Regions from separate parts of the Shewanella sp. SM68 genome, predicted to be linked through region 2. Evidence: predicted binding sites of a transcription regulator. Region 2 holds the regulator's gene; each other region holds the start of a gene.
The links. The regulator sigma-54, encoded in region 2, starts transcription at its own class of promoters, with help from an activator protein. The targets are predictions, from matches to a motif close to GTTGGCACGNNNNTNGNNT.

Region 1: a site for sigma-54 is predicted at 2,653-2,671, ahead of L5M40_RS14135 (flagellar hook-length control protein FliK). Genes of this name have one in related genera too.
Region 3: a site for sigma-54 is predicted at 4,538-4,556, ahead of fliD (flagellar filament capping protein FliD). Genes of this name have one in related genera too.

Annotation. Positions count from the first base shown of each region.
Region 1 is NZ_JAKKRU010000008.1:126,763-133,826, forward strand. It holds gene fliM (flagellar motor switch protein FliM) at 1-313, opposite strand, end outside; gene fliL (flagellar basal body-associated protein FliL) at 353-880, opposite strand; gene L5M40_RS14135 (flagellar hook-length control protein FliK) at 965-2,560, opposite strand; gene fliJ (flagellar export protein FliJ) at 2,802-3,248, opposite strand; gene fliI (flagellar protein export ATPase FliI) at 3,278-4,615, opposite strand; gene fliH (flagellar assembly protein FliH) at 4,584-5,579, opposite strand; gene fliG (flagellar motor switch protein FliG) at 5,566-6,618, opposite strand; gene fliF (flagellar basal-body MS-ring/collar protein FliF) at 6,611-7,064, opposite strand, start outside.
Region 2 is NZ_JAKKRU010000005.1:253,717-260,780, reverse strand. It holds gene lptC (LPS export ABC transporter periplasmic protein LptC) at 1-512, shown strand, start outside; gene lptA (lipopolysaccharide transport periplasmic protein LptA) at 499-1,053, shown strand; gene lptB (LPS export ABC transporter ATP-binding protein) at 1,050-1,781, shown strand; gene L5M40_RS10890 (RNA polymerase factor sigma-54) at 1,889-3,367, shown strand; gene hpf (ribosome hibernation promoting factor) at 3,396-3,683, shown strand; gene ptsN (PTS IIA-like nitrogen regulatory protein PtsN) at 3,686-4,129, shown strand; gene rapZ (RNase adapter RapZ) at 4,126-4,980, shown strand; gene L5M40_RS10870 (HPr family phosphocarrier protein) at 4,967-5,242, shown strand; gene mgtE (magnesium transporter) at 5,499-6,863, shown strand; gene L5M40_RS10860 (molybdate ABC transporter substrate-binding protein) at 6,943-7,064, opposite strand, start outside.
Region 3 is NZ_JAKKRU010000015.1:56,919-63,982, reverse strand. It holds gene flgL (flagellar hook-associated protein FlgL) at 1-232, shown strand, start outside; gene L5M40_RS19870 (hypothetical protein) at 245-1,258, shown strand; gene L5M40_RS19865 (flagellin) at 1,403-2,215, shown strand; gene L5M40_RS19860 (flagellin) at 2,432-3,235, shown strand; gene L5M40_RS19855 (flagellin) at 3,456-4,274, shown strand; gene fliD (flagellar filament capping protein FliD) at 4,577-5,923, shown strand; gene fliS (flagellar export chaperone FliS) at 5,937-6,317, shown strand; gene L5M40_RS19840 (hypothetical protein) at 6,286-6,612, shown strand; gene L5M40_RS19835 (flagellar hook-length control protein FliK) at 6,602-7,064, shown strand, end outside.

The DNA.
Region 1 (7,064 bases), on a different contig from region 2:
TAAAACGCACCATATTCAAGCTAGTAGGAACAAAAAGCGTATGTACGTACTCACCAAACTTGAGCATCTGTACACCGTTGATCGACACTTCGGCCGCTCGGCGCATCATATTAAACATACTAATGCGCAAATGGCGCGCAAAACGCTCATTCACGATTTCCAGCGTCGGCATACGCCCACGAACTATTCGATCTTGGGAAGAGAAATCGTAGGAACGGGCATCTTCTCCAACAGCGTCAATTTCGTCATCATCGACGTCATCAACCCCGTGCAATAGCGCATCAATTTCGTCTTGGCTTAATAAATCACTCACTATATTGCCTTCGCCTCTTTTGGTGCTGAAGTTAAAGGGTTATTGCATTACAAAACCGGTAAATAGTACTTTCTCGACAACCTTACGCCCAGTTACTGACTGTAGAGTATTTTGCACACTCAAAAGTGCTAACTGCCGTAACTCATCTTTCCCCGCTTGCGTGCTGAGCTTTTGCACATCTGCACCACTAAAGGTCGTTAAAAGCGCATCTTCAATCAGCGGAATATGTTTTTGTGTTAGCACATCATCATCGGTACCACGCACCATCAGCTGCACTTTAATCTCAACTAAACGAGCCCTATCAGGCCCAGGTAAGTTGAATAAGAAAGGACGCGGCATAGGCACGTATGATGCGGTAGCTACTTCTCCTGATGCTGGTACTTCAGCCTGAACAGCACTATCTGCTGCTACGGCGGGAACCTCTTCGGTACTGCTTCCCATAAAGAACCAGACGCCGCCACCGATTAACAGCGCGACTAAAACGCCTACACCAGCAAAAATAAATAGTTTCTTCTTACTCTTAGGCTCTTCAGTACTTTCAAGTTCTAACGATTCTTCCTTAGCCATCACTATTCTCTTTAATTTAGGCGGAAACTCATTACAGTTTTATTTGAAACGTAATTATGTCAGTCATTGCTATAGGTTACCTGCTTAAGCGTAATAATCTATACCTGAAGTTACACTAATCGCTTGATTTAAACCTAAATGTAACTCTTCTGCCGAGATTTCATCCATATCAGCCGCATTTGAACTGCCGCCATCACCGAAACTACCTTCCCGACGCTCACCTTGATCGCCTTGAGAAACATGGCTGTCAGCCAACTGCATCCCTTGCTCTTGCAATAACTCACGTAATCTTGGCATAGCTTGTTCAACCAGATCACGCGTTTGCGGCTGAGTAACATGGAACTGTACTTGGGTTTGGTCGCCATGCACTTGGATCTTTACCAACATATGCCCAAGCTCAGGGGGATCGAGCCGGATTTCCGCATGTTGGATGCCTTGACTCACCATAGTAATCAATTGCTGCTTCATTACAGGTGAAAATCGTTGGATCATCTCCTGCATTTGGTTTTGCTGTTCTACTCCTTGACGCAATGACAGCTGAACTTGCATGGTTTCTTGGCGATTTAATTGTGACATCGAGAGTGTCTGTATGGATGATGTCGACTTAAGTTCTGAGAAAGTATTACTATCATCCATAAAACTTTCGTCTCTGGGAATATCCATCGCAACCGTTAATTTAGCATCTTTCAGTAATAGGTTAGCAGCCAAATCGGAATTGGGACTCCCATCAAGATCACTTTCTGTTACAGATGTTGTATCTAATGGTTCAGATGAAGTTGAAGAGCCTAAGGTATTCAGGTCGAAAGTATTTCCCGAGGTCGCGATATTAGCCGTATTGGGACTATTCACTGTCGAGCTACTAGTCGTTGCTTTTGCCGCAGTGTTGGTTGCCGACTTTATCGTTGCACTGTTCGCTAAGCCCGCTTGATTAATCACAGCATTAAGTGTGACCTCATTCTCAACTAAAGACTCATCTATACTCACCCCGACTTCAGTGGCAGAGACAAGCTCAGTGTCTTCTAAAGGTAATTCTGAAGCGTCATCGGTCAAATTTGGATCAATCACAGCATCACTATCCGCTGACACTTCAAGTATATTTGGGTCTATGGGGAGAATTTGTACGAGTGACTTATCAGTCAAAGAAGATGGTTTCACGTCATCTGCGATTGAAATTGCTGCCATATCTGGGCTAGTAGAAACTAACTTTTGTAATTCAGCAGAAAAACCCGCGTCATCGGCATCTATATCTGATGCCAGTTCAATCTCAGCAGAAACAGTAGATGCCAATGCTGAGCCGATTAATAACGCTGATGAAGTATCAATATTTTCTTCACCAGTTATATCTTCTTCAGCATTTAAAAATGCTAGCGGCAAACTATCTCCATCTGATGCCGTTTTCTTCATATCATTTGCCATGCTAATTTGGGCAAAAATGAGATTTACGTCGGCGTCATCAGTTGATATATCGTCATCTTTTACTTTATCCGCAGAGGTAACCTGCACAGTATCATCAGTGTTAGCAATGGTTTTTTTAGACGCAGAAATAGAAAATGAGCTAGCGGTGACTGACGCAAGTGTAGATGAAAAGTCTTCATTATTAGACTCTTGGGAAGATGTCTTAGCGGAATTGGCCGCAGAGTTGCCTGTTTTACTTAACAGGATATTGGTCATTTGTTGCATAAGTGCTCCCAAACATCACCCAGCAAAAAAAGAAAATGGCTAGGTAGAAACGTCAATTAAACACTGCGGTTGCAGGGTCATGGACTAAATCAAAGCAAATAAGATGCCAAAACATCAGGTTTTACGACAGCATATCGAAAAGAATTAACTCTGGGAGGTGTCAAATTGATGCTTATGCCATCAATACAAAAAACTAAAGAGCCTATCCGGCTCGCGAGCAGTAAAGATGCCTATCATTTCACTAACGTTGATGACGGCGATAAAATTGCTGGGAAGCAAATTCATCGGTCATTTTTTGCTCCCTTTTTTGTTCAACCACTTGACGCTTCTTCTCTTTACTGGCTAAGAGTAATTCTACTGCCTTACGTTTTTTTTGCTTTTCCAACCAATGTTGTTGTCGATATTCTTTTTGCTTTTCACCGTCGGCTACGACGCGATTTTGCTGGATAATAGCGTCATCAATCTGACGAATAAAACGGTGAAACTGGTGATAGTGACTAGCACTAATGGCTTGACCTTGCTGGGATTGCATTTGCTTCATGTATTCTAAGCGATAGTTATTTAGAGCACTGAGTTGATTCAACCGTTTTTGACACTCTAACTGCGCAGATTTTAACAATAAAGCCGCTTGTTCTTCGGCATCATTGGCAAGCTTTAACACTAACAACAAGGGATCGGCGTTAGCCATACTAGACCTCGATTAATTCGATGACGCCATTATTTGCACTGTGCAGCAAGTTGCCCAAGCATGACTTGGCTATCGGCAAAGCTAAATGCATCACGCATGGTTTGTCGCAAAAAAGCATTCATTGCTGGCTGCAGTCGTATCGCATTATCAATGCGAGGATCGCTTCCTTGGGCATAGGCCCCAATAGAAATCAAATCTCGATTTTGCTGATACAAAGAATAGGTTTGTTTCACGCGGCGCATAGCCTCCAAATGTTCATTGGAAATCACCATAGGCGCGACTCGGCTAATAGAAGCTTCAATATCAATTGCAGGATAGTGCCCCGAATCCGCAAGCGAACGTGACAAGACAATGTGACCATCGAGGATCGCCCGCGAAGCATCGGCAATGGGATCCTGTTGATCGTCTCCTTCCGTCAACACAGTATAAAATGCCGTAATTGAACCTTGTCCAGGGCCACCGTTTCCGGCGCGCTCAACTAAACGTGGCAATTTTGCAAACACAGAGGGCGGATAACCTTTAGTCGCAGGCGGTTCACCCACAGCCAAAGCAATTTCCCGCTGCGCTTGGGCGTAGCGCGTTAAACTGTCCATAAGCAATAAAACGTTATAGCCTAAATCGCGGAAATATTCGGCAATACGAGTAGAGGTTTCACAGGCGCGAAGGCGCATCAGAGGCGATGTATCCGCAGGCGCAGCAACAACGACTGAACGCGCTCGACCTTTCTCACCAAGAATTTCCTCAATAAACTCTTTCACTTCCCGGCCACGCTCACCCACTAGCCCAACCACAATAATGTCGGCGGTAGTACCGCGAGTCATCATACCTAAGAGTACACTCTTACCGACACCTGAGCCCGCAAACAAGCCCATACGTTGGCCTTTGCCCACGGTCAGCATAGCGTTGATAGCGCGAACGCCAACGTCCAGCGGTTCAGTAATAGCACGGCGAGATAAAGGATTAATGGCAGCGCTATGTCTTGGCGCTTGTTGGTCCGTTTGCAACGCGCCTAAACCATCTAAAGGCACGCCGTTACCATCGAGTACGCGTCCTAGCAGGGATAAACCAACATTGAGTCCAGTTTGTTCCCCCAAAGGCACAACCCGCGCACCAGGCAATACACCACGCAATTCTTCAATGGGCATTAAATATAATAGTTCGCCATCAAACCCGACCACCTCGGCTATTAACTCGCCCGCCATGGTTTCGATCGAACATAAACTGCCCACAGGCGCACGGCAACCGCTTGCTTCTAAGGTTAAGCCGACAACACGCACCAGTTGACCACTGGCCACAGCGCGAAATGGCGGCACCTTACCCTGATGATGATTAAGCCTATTCAGCAGTTGATGTTGGCGATTTTGCATCTGATTCTGCCTCTAATTGCTCACCTGTGTTTGAGGCAAATTGTATATCCTCAGCATGTTGAGAAACCGTATCGACAACCTGATCATCAAGCTCTGATCCCACAGCCTCAGAAGCAGCAATGTGTTTTGCGGTATCTTCAACCTCTATCGCCTCTTGCAGTTGACGCTGCTTGTCACTTAAGTGAGCATGTTGGTTCCGTAAGGACTCAAATACAGCATCGATACGCGATGCGAGGGTCAAATCCACTAAAGAACGATGACTACTGAGAATACAGTCACCTGGACTTAAGGAAGGGTCAACTTCAAGTTCCCACTTACTGCGGGTCAATTGAGCGCTGGAATAAAGTTGTTCGACTAAAATAACATCGTCAGGATGCAAGCGGATTGTGACCGTTTGTTCTTTTATCGGCAGCGATTCTATACCTAAGCGCAATGCCGAAAGCACTTGTTCTGGATGAGTTTTTAATTCGTGGCCAATGACAGATTTCGCTAATGTCATACTCAGGTTTAGTAGCGAGAGTTCAATATCGCCATCGAGCAATTGCAATGGTTTTTCAAATTGGGCTAATAAGGTTTCAAAACGCGAGAGCAATATTTTTGCTTGGGCTAAACCGGTTTCTAATCCTTGCTCATGCCCTTGGGAGAACCCTTCAGTATGGCCCTGCTCTAACCCTTCTAAACGCCCTTTTTCTAGCCCTTGCTCATACCCTTGCTGCTTACCTTCGCTAAAGCCTTCTTCTTCGGCTTGGGCGCGAATGTCTTCAATCTCAGCAATAGTCGGTGGAGAAACACTTTCCACTGTAGTCGACTTAGCGGCTTGATGATTTGAATGGCCGAACAGATTTGAGATAGAGTCATCATCGGCTTCAGTCACATCTGGCAGCGCCCAGTGACTAAATTCGACATCTCCTTCGCTCAAGACCTTATTCAACAATTTATTGTCGCTCGGATTAGAGGAACTCATCGCCACCACCGCCGCCTAACATGATTTCGCCGCTGTCACTTAAGCGACGAGCAATAGACAGGATTTCTTTTTGGGCGACTTCCACTTCACTGATGCGAATTGGGCCCATGGCTTCAAGATCATCACGCAATAATTCAGCGGCACGTTTTGACATGTTACCCAAGATTTTTTCTTTCAGCTGATCATCTGTACCTTTGAGCGCCTTCATCAGTACATCTTGCTGCACTTCACGCAACAGGGCTTGAATACCGCGGTCATCGACATCGATTAAGTTTTCAAATACAAACATCAAATCTTGGATTTGCTGCGCCATTTCTTCATCAGACTCGCGCATGGTTTCCATCAACTGGCTTTCGATACCCGTGTCTAAGTAGTTCATTATGTTGGCGGCCGCTTTTAAGCCACCCATTTTCGCGGCCTGGGCGCCACCTTGACCGGCAAACTGTTTCTCCATGATGTCATTCAGCTCTTGCAGTGCAGCAGGCTGCACTTCTTCAAGATTTGCAATGCGCATCATCAAGTCTAAGCGGGTATTCTCAGGGAATTGACCAAAAATTTCCGCCGCTTGATCGGGTTCTAGATAAGACAAAACAATGGTTTGGATCTGTGGATGTTCGTTTTGAATAATGGTCGCCACTTGGCGCGCATCCATCCACTTCAACGAGTCCAAACCTTTAGCGCCACTGCCCATGATAATCTGTTCAATCAGATTACCCGCTTTATCTTCACCCAGCGCAGCAGTTAAGGCTTTACGGACGAACTCTTCACTGTTGAAACCAATTGAAGAATACTTTTGAATATCATCAAGAAACAGCTTATGTACCCCGATAACTTTTTCCTGACCAAACTCATCCATTGCCGCCATGGCCATACCCACTTTTTGCACTTGCTTCGGCTCTAAGTGTTTTAAAATGGATGCAGCATCAGCCTCACTCAAACTGAGGAGTAAAATAGCGGTCTTTTCAACGCCACTAATATCTTTGATATTAAAGGCAGGTGCGGCCGCAGGAGCCACTTCTTTCGTTTTATTCTCAGCCATTGTCTTGTAACCAGTTTTTCACGACTTGAGTAGAGAGCTCAGGCTCATTCGCCACGAGCGCACGGATAGCTTTAATCATATCATCATCTTTGTGAAGATTAGGGATATGAATTGAACCATCGTCAGCATAACTGTATTCCGCCTCTTGAGTATTGAGCATCCCTAGCGTATCAGCCGCATATTGGTCCTCAATTTCTGCTAATTCATTACCTAATCTGCCATCCTCAGGCATATTCACACTGTCAGGATAGATTAAGCGTTTCAGCATAGGACGTACCACAGCTAAAATCAGCACCAAAATCACTAGCGCACCAATACCAAGCTTAATCGCACGCCAAAACCAAGGTTGCTCCCAAAGCTCAGGTGCGGGTAAATCTTCAACCAATTGATCCATAAAGGGAACGGTTACCACTTCCAGCACATCACCCCGTTGTGAGCTAAAACCA
Region 2 (7,064 bases):
CGCTTTACTGGCAGGTCCAGAACAAACACAGCGGTGATTCCGATAACAGAGTAAAAGATCAAAATACCCCAGATTTCATCGTTGAAGATCTGCGCAGTGTTGAGTTCAATGAGCAAGGACTAGTGAATAGCCGTGTGACGGCGAAACACATGGAACATTATGATTCAACGAATCAAACTTTCTTTACTCAACCTGTTTATCTTGTTTATCCAGACCAAGGTAAAGCACAATGGCAACTCAGGGCAGATCAGGGCAAGCTAAACAAGGAAACTGGCAAGGTTGTATTAGAAAATAATGTTATTATCGATGCCATTAGCCCAGAAGAACCGATTCAGACCTTGTCCACCAGTTATCTGGAACTCGATCTCAACACTATGATAATGACCTCTGACCGTACCATTTACGTCACAGGGAAAGATTTTAATATTCAAGGCCAAGGCCTTTATGCCGACCTCAACGCGCAAGAAGTGCAATTGACCAGTCAGGTAGTAGGAACATATGAAGCAAAATAACGTATTACTTGCCAGCCTAATGCTAATTATGAGCATGAGTGCTTTCGCGAAAGTCGGCGACTTAAAGCAAGAAGTCAAAATTAAAGCTGTGAGCCAAACTGCGGATATCAAAAACAACCAGATCATCTTCTTTGGTCCGGTGGAAGTTACCCAAGGCTCAATAAAAATCCAAGCAAATGAACTGCGTGCATTTTCCGCTGAAGGTGAAAATAGCAAAACTTTGGTCGCCACAGGCAACCCTGCTACGTATAGCCAAATATTAGACGATGGCCGCCCAGCATCGGCAAGCGCGAAAGAAATTCGTTACGATATGGCAAGCCGCACCTTAACACTGAAAGGTATGGCGTCATTAGATCAAGCGGGTAGCCAAGTTACAGGCAATTTAATCCGCTATAACATGATTCAACAGAAATTGATGGCCGAGAGTACTGGCAGTGGTGACGATCGCGTGATCACTATTATTCAGCCAGAAAACTATCAAGATGATGCTAAATCAGATGCTCCAGCGGATAAACCTGTGAAAAAGCAGGACTCTAAATGACCCAAATCACCTTAAGAGCACAAAATCTGGCGAAAAGTTACAAGAGTCGCCAAGTGGTTAAAGACGTCAGTCTGACGGTAAAAACCGGTCAAGTCGTTGGCCTACTCGGTCCAAACGGTGCAGGTAAAACCACGACCTTTTACATGGTTGTCGGGCTAGTGAAGAGCGATAAGGGACATATCTTTATCGACGATGATGATTTAACCGCAGATCCTATGCATCTGCGTGCCCGCAAAGGCATAGGTTACTTACCGCAGGAAGCCAGTATCTTTCGTAAGCTAACTGTTCATGACAACATCATGGCCGTACTGCAAACTCGTAAAGAACTTAAAAACGAAGAACGAGAAGAAGAACTAGAACATCTGCTCGAAGAGTTTCATATCACCCACATCCGTGACAGCCAAGGCATGTCATTGTCGGGTGGCGAACGTCGTCGCGTCGAAATTGCGCGGGCTTTAGCCGCTAATCCTAAGTTCATTTTGCTCGATGAACCGTTTGCCGGCGTCGATCCTATTTCGGTTATCGACATCAAGAAGATTATCGAACAACTCAAAAGTCGCGGCCTTGGCGTACTGATCACAGACCATAATGTCCGCGAGACATTAGATGTATGTGAACATGCTTATATTGTGAGTCACGGAAACCTGATTGCCGAAGGAACTCCAGCAGAGATCTTAGACAATCAGCAAGTTAGGGCTGTGTACTTAGGTGAACAATTCAGGCTATAGTTAATCGAGCGAAGCCTATGGAGACAATTTATACCGCCATTAGGCTTCACTCAAGATAATATTAAGCGACCTTATCCAACAATAATAACGTAGGGATCAGCGGTAACATGAAAGCGTCACTCCAGCTCAAACTGGGTCAACAGTTAACCATGACGCCACAATTACAACAGGCCATACGTCTGTTGCAACTGTCGTCATTAGAACTGCAGCAAGAGATCCAGCAAGCATTAGATTCTAATCCCCTTCTCGAGCTGGAAGAGGATCAATTCGACGCCACTAAAACCCCTGTAAACCAAACGCTATCCGATACGGATTTCAGTGAATCTAGCACTCTGCCACCAGAAAAAGACAGCTCCACCATAGACACGGCAGAGTCGCTAACCAAAGAATCCATACCCGATGAGCTCCCCATGGACACCACATGGGATGAAGTGTTTACCGCCTCCCCAAACTCAGGCCCCGGCGGCAGTCGTGAAGACGATATGCCCTTCCAAGGCGAGACCAGTGAAGGTTTGTACGAACACTTAGAATGGCAAAAAAACCTCACGCCGTTTTCTGAAACCGATTTAGCCATTGCCACCGCCATTATTGATGCCATCGACGATCAGGGCTATCTCACCCAAAGCACTGAAGAAATTCTCGAAGCCATGGGCAATCCTGAAGTTGAGCTTGACGAAGTCGAAGCCGTACTCAAGCGTATTCAGCATTTTGATCCCATAGGCGTTGCCGCCCGCGATTTAAGTGAATGCCTGCTGATCCAACTGTCGCATTTCGCCGCTGATACTCCCAACCTAGAAAACGCCCGTATGCTGATCAAAGATCATTTAGATCTGATCGCCGCCCGTGATTTTAGGTTATTGATGCGTAAGACTAAATTAAAAGAAGATGAATTAAGGGATGGTATAGCACTTATCCAAACCCTCAATCCTCGCCCAGGTTTGTTGATCACGCCCAATAATGACGAATACGTTATCCCAGATGTGTCTGTGTCGAAGAAAAATGGCCGCTGGGTCGTTGAGCTTAATCCTGACTGCATGCCAAAAATCAATGTAAATCAACATTATGCTTCTATGGCACGCAGTACCAAAAACCAAGCCGATAGCCAATTTATTCGCGGCCATCTGCAAGAGGCTAAATGGTTTATTAAGAGCTTAGAAAGCCGTAACGATACTTTGCTTAAAGTTGCTAATTGCATAGTGCAATATCAGCAAGGTTTCTTTGAGTATGGTGAAGAAGCCATGAAGCCTATGGTGCTTAACGATATTGCCGAAGCGGTAGAAATGCATGAGTCCACCATCTCACGGGTCACAACTCAAAAATACATGCATACCCCTAAGGGACTTTTTGAACTAAAATACTTCTTCTCTAGCCACGTCGGTACTGACGATGGTGGTGAGTGCTCATCCACAGCAATCAGAGCCTTTATAAAGAAACTGGTTGCAGCGGAAAACCAGAAAAAACCATTAAGCGATAGTAAGATGGCACAACTTCTGGCAGAACAAGGGATCAACGTAGCCCGCAGAACCATTGCGAAGTACCGAGAGGCTATGCTTATTCCACCTTCTAATCAGCGTAAAAGTTTATAACCTACAGTGGATATCGGAGGACGTTTCTATGCAAATAAACCTAAGTGGACACCATGTCGAAATTACCGAATCGTTACGTGCATATGTAGAAGAAAAGTTTTCAAAACTTGAACGCCATTTCGAACAGATCAATAATGTGCACGTTGTGCTCAATGTTGAGAAAATGCAACAGATTGCTGAAGCGAGAATAAACCTCATAGGTGGTGAAGTTTTTGCTACTTCAGAGCATGCTGACATGTATGCCGCTATAGACGCCCTGATTGACAAGCTTGACCGTCAGGTTATTAAACACAAAGAGAAGTTAACAAAACACTAATAATGGAACTTTGTACCATACTGCGGCCGGAGTGCACTACCTGCGCCACTCCGGGCAGCAAGAAAAAGGTACTGGAACTCATCAGCGACTTAGTCGCTGCCCAGTACCCGACCCTCTCATCTCAAGAGATATTCGAAAGCCTAGTGGCGCGCGAAAAGATGGGGAGCACAGGTATAGGTAACGGCATCGCCATTCCACATGGTCGACTAGCCGATATAGATCAGCCCATTGCCATACTAATTAAGTGTGAAGAGCCGATAGCATTTGATGCTATCGATAAGCAACCTGTTGATATTTTATTTGCACTACTGGTGCCTGCAGACCAATGTCAGCAGCACTTAAGTACCTTGTCTTGCATGGCCGAAAAGCTGAGCGACAAGCAAATATTAAAGCAATTACGCAAGACGCATGATGAAACGGAACTCTATCAGGTAATCACTGGATGAAACTGGTCATAGTGTCGGGCCGCTCAGGCTCAGGCAAATCTGTCGCCCTTAGGGTACTCGAAGATCTCGGCTATTATTGTGTCGATAACCTTCCCTTGCCATTGATTGGCAGTTTGCTTGAGCAACTCAAAGGCAGTAACGATCTCGTCGCCATCAGTGTCGACGTGCGTAACATGCCTGAGCAGGATAAGGTCTTAGTGAAACAACTCGCTAGCCTACCTCCAGATACTGAGTTAACGAGCTTCTTCCTTAACTCCAGCGATAAAATTCTGCTTAAGCGTTACAGCGAAACCCGCCGTTTGCATCCTTTGTCGAAGAGCCGAGTCTCTTTGCAAGAAGCGATAAAGCTGGAGGGAAAACTGCTCGAGCCTATGTCAAAACTGGTCGATCACTACATAGATACGTCGAATTTGAATATCTATGATTTAAGTGACCAAGTCAGACAAATTCTCCTTGGTAGTGTCGATAAAGAACTCGTGATCAACTTCGAGTCCTTTGGCTTTAAGCACGGAATGCCCACCGAAGCCGACTTTATGTTCGATGTGCGCTTCCTGCCCAATCCCCACTGGGAGTTGGCGCTGCGGCCATTGACTGGCTTAGATGAACCCGTAGCTGAGTTCTTAAATCGCCAACCACTGGTCAATAAGTTCATCTGGCAAATCGAAAATTTACTGGAGACTTGGCTGCCACACCTCGAGCGTAACAATCGCAGTTATTTAACGGTAGCCATTGGCTGCACAGGTGGACAGCACAGATCGGTTTACGTCGCAGAGCAATTGGCAAAACGCTTTAGTAACGGTAAACATAAAGTGTATGCCCGTCATCGAGAGCTCAACAATGCCAAAGCTTGAACGTCAGATAACTATCTGTAATAAGCTCGGTTTACATGCCCGTGCCGCCACTAAGTTGGTGGTACTGGCTTCCGAGTTTGATGCGACCATCACCTTAATCCAAGGCGATAAACAAGCATCGGCCGCCAGTGTGCTTGGCTTGCTGATGCTTGAAACTGGCATGGGTAAAACCATTAAGCTTATCGCCGAAGGCCCAGATGCAGAGCCGGCTCTCGATGCCATTTGTGCCTTAATCGACGCTAAGTTTGACGAAGCCTGTTAGTTTCACTTCACACTAAGCACTTCATCGTTAGTTTCACTTCATGTCTAGTTTAAAAAACTTGCCATTCACACATGGCAAAACATTTGTCGCTCGACGATACAAGCCACAGGCGATTACACTAGCGGTCATTGCGCTGGCGCTGGCCTTAACCTTACCTTAGCCGTCTTAATCTATGTCATCGACTGACGCTTAGTCACCGCTAAATCCTAGCCCAACACTAAGATCTCAAACCAATTTGCCGCACAATGGAGGACAAATGCCCGTAGATAATGCAGAAAACGATCACACCGGACATAGTCTTGACCAGTTAAACCAAGCGCTTAGCAGCGGCATGTTCGTACACGTGCGTAATATGCTGCAAAAAATGGCCGCCTCAGATATCGCGCTGATCTTAGAATCATCACCGCCAAGTGCCAGACAAGTACTGTGGCAGCTCATCGATCAAGAACAAATAGGCGACATACTCGATGAGTTGAGTGAAGAACTCAAAGACCCACTGATCCGCAGCATGAGCCCTGAGCGAGTCGCGAAAGCGACAGCAAGCATGGACACCGACGATCTCGCCTATATTCTGCGAAGTCTTCCCGACGCCGTTTACAAACAAGTGTTGCAGTCGATGACGGAACAAAATCGCCTGAGGGTAGAACAAGCCCTATCTTATCCAGATGAGACCGCCGGCAGCTTGATGAATACAGATACAGTCACCTTAAGACCCGATGTGAATATCGATGTGGTGCTGCGCTATCTTCGGCAAAGGGGCAACCTACCCGACACCACAGATACCTTATATGTGGTCGACAAACAGGACAAAGTCCTTGGCGGTGTTAGGCTGGCAGATCTGCTGACTTGCGCGCCAAGCACCACAATTCGCAATATCATGGATCCCAATATTCAAAGTATTCCGGTGAGCATGTCCGACAGCGAAGTCGCGCAGAAATTCGAACGCAATGACTGGGTATCGGCACCTGTCGTCGACTGTGATGGTAAGCTGCTCGGACGTATCACAATCGATGACGTAGTCGATGTTATCCGCGAAGATGCTGAACATTCCATGATGGGTATGGCGGGGATGGACGGAGATGAAGATACCTTTGGTCCTGTGCTAAAAAGTACCCTACGTCGCTCGCTCTGGCTCACGATTAACTTATTCGCCGCCCTGCTCGCCTCGTCGGTCAGCAATATGTTTGAAGGCACTATTGAGCAATTTGCCACTATCGCCATCCTAATGACGATTGTCCCTAGCATGGGCGGTGTTGCCGGTAATCAGACCTTAGCGCTCGTGATCCGTGGTATTGCTTTAGGCCATATCGGCCAAAGCAACGCCCGCTGGCTTATCGGTAAAGAGCTATCGATTGGTTTTCTCAATGGCTTGATGTGGTCGATTTTAGTCTTTGTCGCCGTGTGGCTATGGAAGGATGATATGGCACTGGCGGGATTAATTGGTAGCGCCATGCTGATCAACATGACAGTAGCTGGGCTTGCAGGTGCGAGTATTCCATTGATTTTAAAAAGACTTAAAATCGATCCTGCCCTCGCTGGCGGTATGGTGCTCACCACAGTCACTGACGTGGTTGGCCTGTTCGCCTTCCTCGGGTTAGCGACGCTCTACCTGATGAACTAACGCTTTAACAGTTTGAGCTAATAACAAAAACGGCACCTCAAAGGTGCCGTTTTTTATCCCGCTGGAAAACTAAAGAAGGCTATTTTGCCGGAGGTTGAAAACCATAACTGCTCAGAATCGCTTGGCCTTTTGTCGATAGAATAAACTCAGCTAACGGCGTAGCGGCAGTATTAGCGCCTTGTAAAACCAGTAAACCATAGT
Region 3 (7,064 bases), on a different contig from region 2:
AGATAGCATAGGTGCTGCTATTACCGATTTCGGTGGCAAGCAAAATAATCTCGCGTTAGTTAAAAGCTCCCATGAAGAAATGGTGTTGTTTAGTAAACAAGTGATAGGTGAAACGCAGGAGCTCGATTATGCCGCTGCCACTGCCGAGTTCAATGTCAAATTAACCGCATTAAAAATTACCCAGCAAACTTTTGTACAGATAAGCCAGCTGTCCCTTTTCAATCATATGTAGGTAATGAGTTAAATGATCAAAGGGATAGGTGAGTCACTTAGTCAGTTACGCCAAAGTCAGACGGTAACGTCTCATTATGTTGCTCCGATATCAGGTGTGCCCCGCAGTGCACCGAAAGCGAGGCCCATACCTAAGCATAGATTGGAAGCCTATGGACGTTGGGCTAAGGTGACTCAAGAGCAACATAATATTAGTGCATCGCAAGTGGTGTTACAGAGCTTGATTTCTGCCAAGAGTATCCTAGGTCAACTGAACAAACAGCTACAAACCTGCTTGTTCAGTAAAAACACAGTTGTTGAAGATGCATTACATAAAGCGGAGGAGTGTCGAAGACAATTAATCGAGATTAGGCCTTATTACCAAGGAAAGCGTTTACTCGATCATCACTTGAATTTGATTTCAGCATCCCAGCCTGCGGCATTACATTTTTTTAGGTTCCGACGAGTCGATCTCACATCACCTAAGAACCGCGATGAGCGGATTACGCTTTTTACTGAGAAGCAAACATTGCATTTGCTTTTGCCTGCCAATAAAAATCGCTTAGAGCTACAAGATATCATAGAGCCTGTTTTAGCTTCGATAGGGATAAGTATTGACCGCTTATCGACCAATGACACAGTGTTTACTGCACAGCATGAGACTTGGATGAAGCTCAATGGGGGGATTTTAATGGTGGGCGAAGGGCAAAGATTGCCAGCGGGTGAGCCGAGGAATATACCATTAGAAGAGAAATTTAGTTGGCAGGATCCCCGTGAATGGAATTTTACGGATACTGAAAAGTTAAAAATGACATTGGCTAAAGTGTCAAAGGTAGATAAAAAAGTCACAGTGCAAATTGATGATATTAAAGCATCCCACCGTTTACTACTGGTGAAGGTTAAGCAATTGACCGCATCTAGTCAGCCCAAATTTGAACTCCAACATTTGCATAAATTTATGCAACCCTATCCTTTTGCCTATCAAGTGACATCTTTGATGGCGCAGGGAAATACGAACCGCGAACAGGTTAGTGCTCTGCTGCTCTAATTTTTGAAGCGAACCCTAAGTGTGATTATTTAATTTTTGAAAATAAGCTATTTGGCTTCAGTGAAGAGCTTTTCATGTCGCCTTAATGAGTTATGCCTGGATTCAGGCCTAACCAAAACAATCGTTATTTTCTGGAGAACTACTATGTTAGGTGTTCATACTAATTACGCTTCAATCGTTGCGCAGGGTGCTGTAAATAAAAGCAATAACCTTTTAACTAATGCTATGGAGCGTTTGTCGACTGGTTTACGTATTAATAGTGCATCTGATGATGCTGCTGGTCTGCAAATTGCTAACCGCATGAGCGCTAACGTAAAAGGTATGGAAACGGCTTCACGCAATATTTCTGATGCGACCTCTATGCTACAAACCGCTGATGGTGCGTTAGAAGAATTAACGACCATTGCTAATCGCCAGAAAGAATTGGCTACTCAAGCCTCTAACGGCGTTAACTCTGCGGCTGATTTAACGGCATTAAATGATGAGTTCACGCAATTGAACGCCGAAATAACGCGTATTGTAGAAAATACCACTTATGCTGGTAATAAATTATTCGATACTGGTGTATTGACCTCAGGTACTGGTGTGAAATTTCAAATTGGCGCCGGAACAACGGAGACAATGGATGTTAAATTAGGCGCAATTCCTAAAACTGTCGCAGGTACTTTAACAGGTGGTACCGCCAATGCTGCGATTGCCCTTGTGGATACCTTCTTAGCCGCTGTGGGTACTGAGCGTTCTACCTTAGGTGCCAACATTAACCGTCTTGGCCATACTGCCGCTAACTTAGCGAGCGTTACCGAAAACACTAAAGCCGCTGCAGGGCGTATTATGGATGCCGACTTTGCGGTTGAATCTGCCAATATGACCCGCAATCAATTATTAGTTCAAGCAGGTACAACGGTACTGTCTTCAGCTAACCAAAATACGGGTTTAGTGATGGGGTTACTGCGCTAATGTTATTCAATTAGTCAGTGTTAGTTTTAATGCCAGTAAGCTTAGCTTGCTGGCATTTTTTTATGGTGTGCATGCCATTTCAGTCTAGTTTTTACAGTGCTATACACTCTATTTTTTAAATATCGATTTTAGTTGTGGGCTTGTGTAGTCGCTTTAGTTAGTTATGCCTGAACTCAGGTCTAACCCAAATGCTCGTTATTTAATGGAGAACTACATATGTTAGGTGTTCACACTAATTACGCTTCAATTGTTGCTCAAGGTGCTGTTAACAAAAGCAATAACCTATTGACTAATGCAATGGAGCGTTTATCGACAGGTTTACGTATCAATAGCGCATCTGATGATGCTGCTGGTTTGCAAATTGCTAACCGCATGAGCGCTAACGTTAAAGGTATGGAAACCGCTTCACGTAATATTTCTGATGCGACCTCTATGCTACAAACCGCTGATGGTGCGTTAGAAGAATTAACGACCATTGCTAATCGCCAGAAAGAACTCGCCACTCAAGCGGCAAACGGTGTGAACTCTGCTGATGATTTAACGGCTCTGAATGATGAGTTTACTCAATTAAACACCGAAATTACCCGTATTCTCGATAATACAACTTATGCCGGTAATAACTTATTCACCAAGTTGGAGGCTGGTGTTACCTTCCAAATTGGTGCCGGAACGGGTGAAAAATTGGTTGTTACAACAACAGCCATAGATGATGCTGCGCTGGCTGCTGGTGATTTAACTACTGGCGCGAATGCGGCAATTGCCCTTGTTGATACTTTTATCGCAGCAGTCGGTACAGAACGTTCTACACTAGGCGCCAACATTAACCGTCTTGGACATACTGCAGCTAACCTTGCCAGTGTGACTGAAAATACCAAAGCTGCCGCTGGACGTATTATGGATGCCGATTTCGCGGTTGAATCTGCCAATATGACCCGCAATCAATTATTAGTTCAAGCGGGTACAACGGTACTGTCTTCTGCTAACCAAAATACAGGTTTAGTGATGGGGCTACTGCGTTAATTACGCCGAGTTGAGTTAGTTTTAAGTGCCAGTAAGCTTAGCTTGCTGGCATTTTTTATGGCGTTTTGTGGATGCCATTTAAGTCTGTTTTTATAGAGGTGCTCCCATCTATTTTTAAATAAGTTTTAGTTTTGCGCTGTTGCTGTCGCCTTACTTAGTTATGGAGCTATACCGGGATTCAGGCATAGCCAAGATAACTGTTTTTTCTAGGAGAGCTGATATGTTAGGTGTTCACACTAATTACGCGTCAATTGTTGCACAAGGTGCTGTTAATAAAAGTAATAATCTATTAACTAATGCTATGGAGCGTCTGTCGACGGGTTTACGTATCAATAGCGCATCTGATGATGCAGCGGGTTTGCAAATTGCTAACCGCATGAGCGCTAACGTAAAGGGCATGGAAACGGCTTCACGCAATATTTCTGATGCGACCTCTATGCTGCAAACCGCAGATGGTGCGTTAGAAGAATTAACGACTATTGCTAACCGCCAGAAAGAATTGGCGACTCAAGCATCAAACGGCGTTAACTCTACAGCAGATTTAAAAGCGTTGGATGATGAATTTAAGCAATTAAATGCAGAAATTACCCGGATTGTAGAAAATACAACCTATGCGGGTAATAACTTATTTAAAGATGCTACTGATGGTGTACTCGTCAAAGGTGTGACCTTTCAGATTGGCTCGGATGGAGCAGAGCAAATGTCAGTTACCTTAGGTGCTATTGATAAGACAGTTACTGGTGATTTGTTGACTTCTGCAGCCGCCAATACGGCTATCGGGGCTGTTGATACCTTCTTGGCTAAAGTGGGGACAGAACGTTCAACCTTAGGTGCCAACATTAACCGTCTTGGCCATACTGCGGCTAACCTTGCCAGCGTAACTGAAAATACTAAAGCCGCTGCCGGCCGTATTATGGATGCCGATTTCGCGGTTGAATCTGCCAATATGACACGTAATCAATTATTAGTTCAGGCGGGTACAACGGTACTGTCTTCAGCTAACCAGAACACGGGTTTAGTCATGGGTCTATTGCGTTAATGCTATTGGGCAAGTGATGTCATTGGTCACGGCTAAAATGCCAGTTAGTTGCGCTGACTGGCATTTTTATTTTAGCCACGGTTTATGTATTGGTCGGTAGTCGCTAAACCCGAGATTGAAACCTATAAGGTTCATGTTTTAGTGGGTAATTTTCGATAACACAAAGTGGAAGATGGTTTTCCTGTTTAAGTGTTCATGCGGAAGTATTTAGCTGTGTTTGGGCCAGTTAATTATTTAATTTTCTTTAAAAACAGTAACTTGTTTTTGGCATGCGTTTTGCTCTAGAACGAGTGGAGGTAGTCATGATTTCAGGTATGAATGCAGCACAATTTGCTCAGCAACTGATTGGCGCAGACCGCGCAGGTAAAGATACGCTTTACAAAGGCAAGCTAACTGCCAGCAAAACACAGTTAGATGCCTATACATTGCTCGAAAATAATATGAAGAAGATGGCCACTAAGCTGAGTGAAATGGGTGGCGATGCAGCTAAAGGCAAAATTGCTACGGTTACGGGCGAGAATGCGACCGCGACAGTTAAATCTGATGCTCCAAAGGGCAACTATGATTTGAGCGTGCATAAACTTGCGCAAGCGCATCAACTGACTAAAGCCTATTCCTCTGAAAGTGAATTGTTGCCAACGTCGGGCATTATCAGTATTCAAGTCGGTAGTGATCCGACTAAGCGCATGGAAATTGATTTGGCAACGGTTAATGGCGGTGCGGCTATTTCTGTGTCTCAGTTACGCGATGTGATCAATAAACAAGTGGGTAATCCTGGTGTACAAGCGTCATTAGTGCGCACAGGTAACCAAATCGAATTTATGCTGTCTTCAAAGGAATCGGGTGTCGCGAATCAAGTGAAGGTTGAGTTTAACGGTGCCGATTGGGGCATGACAGAACGTCGTGCAGCACAAGATGCGGAACTTACATTAAACGGTATCAGTATTACCAGCAGTAGTAACTATCTAGAAAATGTTGTTGATGGTGTCAGCCTCGAATTAGTCAAGGTGCATGCGGCTGGTGAAAGCAGCATGATTAAAGTCACTGACGATTTTGAAGCGAATAAGAAAGCGGTTAAGGATTTTGTCGATTCATTTAATTCTTTAATGACGCAAATTAATCAATTAACTCGTTCTATGGGCGTTAAAACCTCTGACTCTGGCTCTTCCGATAAAGATAAGGAAGACAAAAGCACTGCAGTGAGTGAAGCGCAAATTGGTGTGTTGAAGGGGGATACCTCTATTCGCCTTCTCCAGTCTAAATTACGTGATTCTGTATTTGCAACGGCTGCTAATGGCATGCGTTTGTCTGATATCGGAATTGAGATTGGACGAGACGGAAAACTAAAAATTGATGATGCTAAGCTGACCGATAGCTTTAAAAGTGATCCAGAAAAAGTACAAGCCATGTTTACTGGTCCTGACAGTTATATCAAAAGCATAGAAAAGACCCTAAAACCTTTTACACAGTTCAATGGCTATATCGATCAAAAGCAGGAAGCGCTAAATAAGCAGATTAAAAGTGTGAATGACAGTATGGCGCGCCATGATTATCAAATGAATCAAAAGTATCAGATTTATTTAACCCAGTTTACGGCAATGGAATCCACCATTAATCAGTTTAATTCCGCAAGTCAGTTGTTTTCATAGGAAGCAGTAAAAAATGTTAAATGAGTACGATCCATTTAATGCCTACAAGCAAACCGCTTTAGATGCACAAGTAGCGGCAGCAACAACCCATGACATGGTGCGTATGTTACTTGATGGTTTATTGGAAGAACTAGAGCGGACCGCTGGCCATATGGAATACCAAAGGTTTGAGGCGAAAGGAATGAGTATCCATAAGTGCCTTAATATCGTGCATGGCTTGGACTCTATGCTTGACCTTGAAAATGGTGGTGAGGTTGCCGTGAGCTTACATCGTCTCTATGACTTTTGTAGCCGTCAGCTTGTCAGCGCCAGTGTCGAAAACAGTGCTGAAGCGCTAGTTCCAGTGACTCAGGTGATTACGAATGTCAGAGAAGGATGGACAAATCTCAATTAAGCAGTGGGCGCGTTTTGCGAATGCTTTACGCCAATATGCAGATGCTCAGGATTGGGAAAGCGTCCGAAAAGTGAACATCGCTTTGATCAAAGCACTGCAACAGGCTGGTGAGGCTCATGATATTGAGCAGAAATTAGCACGTGCAGAATTAAAGCGGGTTCATTCCCAAGTGCTACAAGAGTTGATCTTGGCTCGTGATGAATTAGCTGCTGAAATGGGCCGCTTTAAGGCGCAACAACCAGGTTTAGCCGCCTATCAATTAACACAAGTAAGTGGAGCTTTGGATGATCTCTGATCTTCTTTCAACTCGTCCTGTTGGCACAAATACCAGCTTGACGACTAAAGTGGCAAGTGCAGTTGATCAAGATAAATCAGAGTCATTTACCTTGTTGGGGTTGCCAGTCGGATTGTCTGCAGCACCTCTCCCGTTAGAGGGAACTCTGTGGACTCAGAATGCCGAACATACTTTAGAAAGAGATGTTGATACTCTTTCAAATCAATATTTTAATAGCAATTTATCTGACTCAGTATCTTTTGTTCCTGTTGTACCAGTATTGTCTCAGCCACTGTTAAATACTGAGATCAACTCAGCGCCTATTATTCAAGATGGCTTAGCCGCCACGCCTCAGGCTAGTCTCGTTTCACCGACTGCTGTCGCGCCGTTTGTTCCTGTGATTTTTCCTGCGGAAACTGTTAAAGCGGATCCGATAGGTCGAACTCCTGCGTCTTTAATTGGGCTCTCAGTCA